One region of the Mycobacterium botniense genome, then DNA from elsewhere that is predicted to be linked to it. Evidence: riboswitches for the same ligand, from Rfam matches in the RefSeq annotation. Region 1 holds a riboswitch; each other region holds the start of a gene.
What was found. Region 1 has a riboswitch for cobalamin ahead of G6N08_RS04490 (PPE domain-containing protein). Riboswitches for the same ligand answer to the same signal wherever they lie in the genome.
Positions count from the first base shown of each region.

Region 2: another riboswitch for cobalamin. It lies ahead of metE (5-methyltetrahydropteroyltriglutamate--homocysteine S-methyltransferase); the one in region 1 lies ahead of G6N08_RS04490 (PPE domain-containing protein).
Region 3: another riboswitch for cobalamin. It lies ahead of nicT (Nickel transporter NicT); the one in region 1 lies ahead of G6N08_RS04490 (PPE domain-containing protein).

Region 1 is NZ_BLKW01000002.1:898,593-900,856, reverse strand. Features, by position in the region: gene G6N08_RS04500 (XdhC family protein) at 1-60, shown strand, start outside; gene G6N08_RS04495 (nucleotidyltransferase family protein) at 57-599, shown strand; cobalamin riboswitch at 675-883, shown strand; gene G6N08_RS04490 (PPE domain-containing protein) at 1,249-2,264, shown strand, end outside.
Region 2 is NZ_BLKW01000004.1:283,684-285,947, forward strand. Features, by position in the region: gene metE (5-methyltetrahydropteroyltriglutamate--homocysteine S-methyltransferase) at 1-1,271, opposite strand, end outside; cobalamin riboswitch at 1,410-1,643, opposite strand; gene G6N08_RS11495 (thiolase family protein) at 1,834-2,264, shown strand, end outside.
Region 3 is NZ_BLKW01000002.1:1,647,344-1,649,607, forward strand. Features, by position in the region: gene clpC1 (ATP-dependent protease ATP-binding subunit ClpC) at 1-25, shown strand, start outside; gene nicT (Nickel transporter NicT) at 101-1,234, opposite strand; cobalamin riboswitch at 1,370-1,495, opposite strand; gene G6N08_RS07665 (serine hydrolase) at 1,611-2,264, opposite strand, start outside.

The DNA of each region.
Region 1 (2,264 bases):
GGCGGTGGCAGACCACTCACTGAGCTGGATGGCCGCATTCACCACGACCCGATGCCATGACTCCCCGCATCGCCGGGGTGCTGTTAGCCGCCGGCGCCGGACGCCGCTACGGAATGCCCAAGGTGCTGGTCGACGGCTGGCTGGATATCGCGGTGACGGCGTTACGTTCCGGCGGCTGCACCGAGGTCATTGTGGTTGTCGGGGCGGCTGCCGTGCCGGCGCCGCCGGGGGTCACCGTGGTCAGCGTGCCCGACTGGCAGGAGGGTCTGAGCGCCTCGGTGCGCGCCGGGCTGACCCAGGCCGAACGGATCGACGCGGCCTACGCCGTGTTGCACGTCGTCGACACCCCCGATGTGGGTCCCGCGGTAATCGCGCGAGTTCTTAAGCGGGCGTTGGCCTCTGGTAGTGGGCTGGCACGCGCCTATTTCGGCGCGCGTCCCGGTCATCCGGTAGTCATCGCCCGCCGCCACTGGCCGACCGTCCTGGCCAGCATCAGCGGCGATCACGGTGCGGGCGCCTACCTGCGCGCCCGCGGCGACGTGGAGGTCGTCGACTGCAGCGACCTCGCCAGCGGCCGCGACATCGACGAGCCGGGGTGAGGAAACCAACGGGGTGCCGGGGCACGTAGTATGTCGTGCGCAACTGGTTTGCCGCGGTCACACTGTGTGGCAACGGCATCGAGCGGCGGATGCTGGTACGGGTCCGCCGTGAGAGGGAACCCGGTGCGAATCCGGGACTGTCCCGCAGCGGTATGCAGGAACGACCGCCGTCAGGAGCACTGGTCCGCGGCAGATGTCTGGGGCTGGGAAGCGACGGTTAGTAGGAGCACCGTTTTCGGTGTGGGCCTGCGAGTCCGAAGACCTGCCAGTTGTGCCGGGCGCGCCGTGTCCGGCAGCGCGTCGCCTCGTGGATTGGGCGGATCGCCGTAAGCGGGTGCCGAGCGGATGCCGTTTTGACGGCGCGTGATCGGCTCCGGCGGCCAAACGTCTCGTAGGGCGGCGAGCATCCCGTCGTACTGAGGGGCGTTTTGATGACTCCTTCACCATGCACCGCAGCCTTGTGTGACCCGCCCTGCGCCGGCAAAGACCGGCAACCCGGGTGCGTCGCCGAAAAGGCGGGCGCAGTGAATCGTGCCCGACTGGTATCTGGTGACTTCGGTCTGCGCCATCCATTATGGGCCGCGCTTGGCCCGGATCGGGTCGATCGTGGCGGAACGGCGTGGTCGTCTCTGCACGCGGCTGGCGTGCGATGACCGCGCCGATCTGGATGTCCTCGCCACCGGAGGTGCATTCGGCGTTGCTGAGCAGCGGCCCGGGGCCGGGATCGTACCTCACAGCGGCCGGGGCGTGGCATTCGTTGAGCGCCGAATACGCCTCGGCGGCCGACGAACTCGGCGCGGTTACGGCGTCGGTGCAGGCCGGAGCCTGGGCGGGGCGCAGTGCGGAATCGTATGTGGCCGCTCATGTCCCGTATCTGGCGTGGCTGAGAAAGGCCAGCGCCGACAGCGCGGCGATGGCCGCTCAGCACGAAACCGCGGCCAGCGCCTACACCACCGCGCTGGCGGCCATGCCGACGTTGGGGGAGCTAGCCGCCAACCACGCCGTCCATGCGGCGTTGGTCGCCACGAATTTCTTCGGGATCAACACCATTCCGATTGCGCTCAATGAAGCCGACTATGTGCGGATGTGGGTTCAGGCCGCCACCGTCATGAGCACCTACCAGGGTGTGACCAACGCGGCGGTGGCGGCGACGCCACAGACCACGCCTGCACCTTCGATCGTGAAATCCGATGCTGCGCCAGTCTCTTCCGACCCGGCCTCTCCAGCGAAGTCGATATTCACCGTCTTTGCACAGCTGGACCAGCTCATCGATCAGATTCTCGGCCCTCGGCTCACCGGCCCGCCCTACTATGTCGGCGAACCATTCTATGACTTCGAGAGCCTTGCGAATCTGCAGGCGATGATCGCGTACATCCTCAGTCCACCCACCAGTTTCACCACCGGCCAACCGTTGAACCTCCTTGGGGCAACGGAATCTCTGCTGTCCTTACCCGGCATCTACTGGTCTGGGTATGAAGGAGTGGTGGCGGCGATTGGGAATAACACGCCGCTGTTGATGTTCGCGTCGGGGGTTTACGCGATCGAGGTCTTCTTCGACTGGAGTACTCAGCTGCTGCAGTATCTGTATTTTGTGGCCACGACGACTCCGTTGTTGCCGATGGGTGCGGCGTTTCCCGCGCTGGCCACGCCCATGGGGGCCATCGG
Region 2 (2,264 bases), on a different contig from region 1:
CGGGCGTTTTGGCTCTCACGACGCTCAGCGGCGTTGCCGCGTTTGGTGCCCGAGGCCATGAGCGTGTCGATGCGGGCGCGGATCTGCTCGTTGTGCAGGCGGGGATCCGAGCGGCGCGACGCCACCGCAGCATTGGAGGCCGCGATCTCGTCGGCCACCGCGTCGCGTCCCTCGCGCAGCGCACGCGCCAGCACCACGACTTCACGCACTTTTTCAGCGCCGAACGCCAACCAGCTGCGCAAGTTGTCGTCCAGCGCGCCACTGGTTTCCAAAGCCAGCGAGTACGGCACATGCAGGGTGGAGCATGACGTCGAGACCGCGAGGTTGCCCACCGAGCCCAGCAACGTGGCCAGGCGGCTCAGCGCCGCCTCCACGTCGGTACGCCACACATTGCGCCCGTCGACGATGCCGGCCACCACAAGCTTGCCGGCCAGCTCCGGGATCGCGGCCACGGGGGCGCCGCCCCCGGCGACCAGGTCAACGCCGATGGCCTCAACGGGTGTGCGCGCCAGCGCGGGCAGCGCAGCGCCCGGGTCGCCGAAATAGGTGGCCACATGGATACCGGGCCGGTCGGTCAGCGACCCCAGCGTGGTATAGACGCGCTCGGCCAGCGCGGCCGCGCCGGCATGCATATCGGTCACCAGCACCGGTTCGTCGAGCTGCACCCAGGCGGCGCCGGCCCCGGCGAGCAGCGACAGCAGCTCGGAGTAGAGCGGCACCACCTCGTCCAACCGCTCGATCGGCGCACCCGCACCGTCCACCGGCTTGCTCAGCAGCAGGAACGTGAGCGGGCCGATGAGCACCGGGCGTGCGGGAATTCCCTGCGCTAGCGCTTCTTTCAGCTCAGCGAGCACCTTGCCCGGGTGCAGCGTGAATTGGGTGCCCGGGCCGATCTCCGGAACCAGGTAGTGGTAGTTGGTATCGAACCACTTGGTCATCTCCAGCGGCGCGACCTCATCGGTGCCCCGCGCCGCCGCGAAGTAGCGGTCCAGCTCATCGGAAAGATGCGCCACCCGCGCCGGCAGCGCCCCCAGCAGGACCGCGGTGTCGAGCATCTGGTCGTAGTAGGAAAACGTGTTCACCGGCACGGAATCCAGCCCGGCGCCGGCTAGATCCGACCAGGTGTCGCGGCGCAGGGCGGCAGCAACGGATTCCAGCTCCGAGCGGCTGGTTCGCCCCGCCCAGAAACCCTCGATGGCGCGTTTGAGTTCGCGGCGCGGGCCGATGCGCGGGGAGCCGGTGACGGTAGCGGTGAAAGGTTGAGCAGTCATCAGTTCGTCCTTCATCTGCGATGAGTGGTCATCGCCGGCGGACGCACAGCCGATCCGGTCGCGGTGCGCGCCTCGACGCGCGATCCCACCCGGGACGGCCAGACGCCCATTCCTCGAGGCGATGAGCCGCCGGACGCGGTGCGCCCGGCACAGCTGGCAGGTCTTCGGACTCACAGGCACGCACCCGGTGGTGCTCCTAATAGCCGTCGCTTCCCAGTCGCTGACCAGTGCAGATGACGGCGGTCGTTCCTGTTTACCGCTGCGGGACAGTCCCGGATTCGCACCGGGTTCCCTCTCACAAGACATCACGTCTTGCTCGATGCCGGCAGTGCCCGGCGGCGCGGCCGGCAGACCAGCTGCGTCTCTGAGATTACCCGGCCGGTCGACATGGCAATCGCGACCCACCGGCCGGCGCGTGCGGCGGTGTCGACGGCGAGCGGGCAGCCTCTCGGGCCGGCCGGCGCAGCGGAGTCGATGACCCCAATGGCGAACCGCCACGCGCGCTGGTCGAGAATCGATTCATGACCTTGGTTGGAAGGTCACCGTCGAAGGAGATAGTTCCATGGCCGAAGCCGTAATCGTCGAGGCGGTGCGGTCCCCGATCGGCAAGCGCAACGGCGCGCTCTCGGGGGTGCATCCTGCGGATTTGTCCGCGCAAGTGCTCAACGGACTAGTCGAAAAGGCCGGTGTCGACCCGGAAATCGTCGACGACGTGATCTGGGGCTGTGTCATGCAAGCCGGTGAACAGGCCCTCGACATCGCCCGCACCGCATTGCTCTCGGCGGGCTGGCCTGAGACCGTCCCGGGTGTGACCGTCGACCGCCAATGCGGGTCCAGCCAGCAGTCGGTGCACTTCGCCGCCGCTGGGGTGGTGGCCGGCCACTACGACGTGGTTGTCGCGGGCGGGGTCGAGTCGATGTCGCGGGTACCGATGGGTTCCTCGCTGGCTAACGGCGGCAGGCCTTACCCGGACGCTTTCCTGCAGCGGTACCA
Region 3 (2,264 bases), 750 kb from region 1:
CGGCCCCGCGCAGGCCGGCCAATAAACCTCTGCGAGGTGGCCAGTCACTGCAGGTATCGCGAAATCCGCTGTAGTGACTGGCCACTGGCCGTCTAACCTCTCAGCCACAATCCGGGTCCGGCTGCCAGCGGGCTTCGATGTTGGCCAGCTTCCAGTAAGCGACCGCTCCCACCCAGGTAAGCACGAAGAGTCCAACAATCACCAAACCGGCTGTGTTGAGGTCGATGACGCTGATCCAGTTGACGATGGGGTTGGCCCAGTGGAAATCGTCGTGCAAGATCGAAACCAGTTCGATCGACCCGATCAGTAACGCGACTGCGATCGAAAGCCCTGTCACCGCAAGGTTGTAGTAGATCTTGCGGATTGGCTGCACAAAAGCCCAGTCGTAGGCCACCGTCATCAGGACACCGTCAGCCGTGTCCATCAGACTCATGCCGGCCGCAAATAGCAACGGCAGCACCAGCACCGCATACCAGGGCAGACCGGCGGCGGCCCCGGTGCCCGCCAGCGCCAGCACGGCGACCTCGGTCGCGGTGTCGAACCCCAGCCCGAACAGCACACCAACCGGATAGATTTGTGCTGGGCGCTTGATGCGATTCATCACTGGATGCAGCAGGCGTGCTAAAAACCCCCGGTCATTGAGGGCTGCTTCGAGTTCGGCGTCGCAGTAGCATCCGCGACGGAGTTTGACGAACGCCCGGGAAATTCCCCTCAACGTGACGATGTTCGTGGCTGCGATGAGGTAGAGAAACAGCCCGGAGGCCAAGGTTCCAGCGAACCCGAGTGCGTGCCGGGCCGGTGAATTGCGGTCAACGAGCGCATCCACCGCATGGGCGCCGGCCACGACGAGCACGGCCATGACCAGCACGATGGTGGAATGACCCATCGCAAACCAGAACCCGACAGACGTCGGTTTGCCACGGTGGCCCGATTCGGTTGCGCGTGACCCGGCTCCTTCTCGCACCGCCGGACCGGCCGCATTGTCGCTGTCCGTCATCAGTTTGCGAGTTGTGTTGTCGATAGCAGCGATATGGTCCGCGTCGAAAGCATGCCGCAGACCGAACAGGTAGGCCGACAGGCCCAGGCCGACCCCGAAAATCCCGGAACCGACCTGGTAGTGCCGCGGCACGATGATCCACAGCAAAGTGGCGAAACCCACGACGTGCATGGCGGCAATCACCCCCAGCAGCAGCGCGACACCGGCACGGTCGCGACAATCCCACGTCGAGGTCAACCGGGAGAATTCAGCCCAACGGCCAACGGGATACCGGGCGGCTCGGCGTGCAGCCGCACGACGATACCCAGGGGAAAAATTCGATGATGCCCGAGAAGGCATGAACCAACCGCCTTTCAGGGATTGCGCGTCCCCATCTGCGAGGTGTGCCGGGGAGGTCTGGCTTCCAGCGCCGAAACACTGGTCACAGTGGCGCGACCGCACCGGAATTGCACCGGTTTCCCCGCCGTCACACGATTGCCCCGGCAGACGCTATCTGCTGCGCGGCACCTTGTCGAGCATCCTATTCGGACAGCGCTGCGCCGGTGGTGTTACTAATCTGAGCGACGCGGCTCACCCGCCGTTTTCAACAGCCGGCGGCTTGGGGCGGGGTAAATTAGCGCTGCACCGCAATCAGCGCGAACACCTGCTTCGCAATCTGTAACATCCACGCGGTCACGGTCGGGCCGTGGTCTCGCAACCAGGTCAGCTGAAAGCTGACCACCCAAGGCTGGCCGGTCTTGTCCACCGCATACCAGCTGAACGTCAAATCACCGGGAAGACCGCCAGCTTTCGCGCCAACATACGGCCACGTATCGCGGTTCAGATCGACACCGGGTACGGAGGCCAGAATCTGCTTGACGGGCGCGGCTTCGCCGGACGACACCGTTTGCAGAGCAGCATGGACCCGGCAGATGTCCTCGGCGCTGCCGTACCACTCTGCACCGTAGCTAGACGCCGGGGTATGGGCACGGGCTGGATCAGGTTGGTAAGGACGAGAATTCGCTTGCTGTAACAACTGGGCACGCAATTGCGGGGGAGCGTGACTCCACTGGGCGCGAAGATCCGGCTCACCCCAACCCACTGAGAAGAGCTCGTACATCGTGGGAAATGGCATCATACTGGCCGGATCGTGGTGACCGGCGGCGACTAGAGCCTTCTCGACAGCATGGGTGCCCACCTTCTCGATCAGCAGGTCAGTCGCCATGTTGTCACTGGTGGCGATCATCCTTTCGGCAGCTGTGCGAATCGAAACATGTTCTCCTACCGG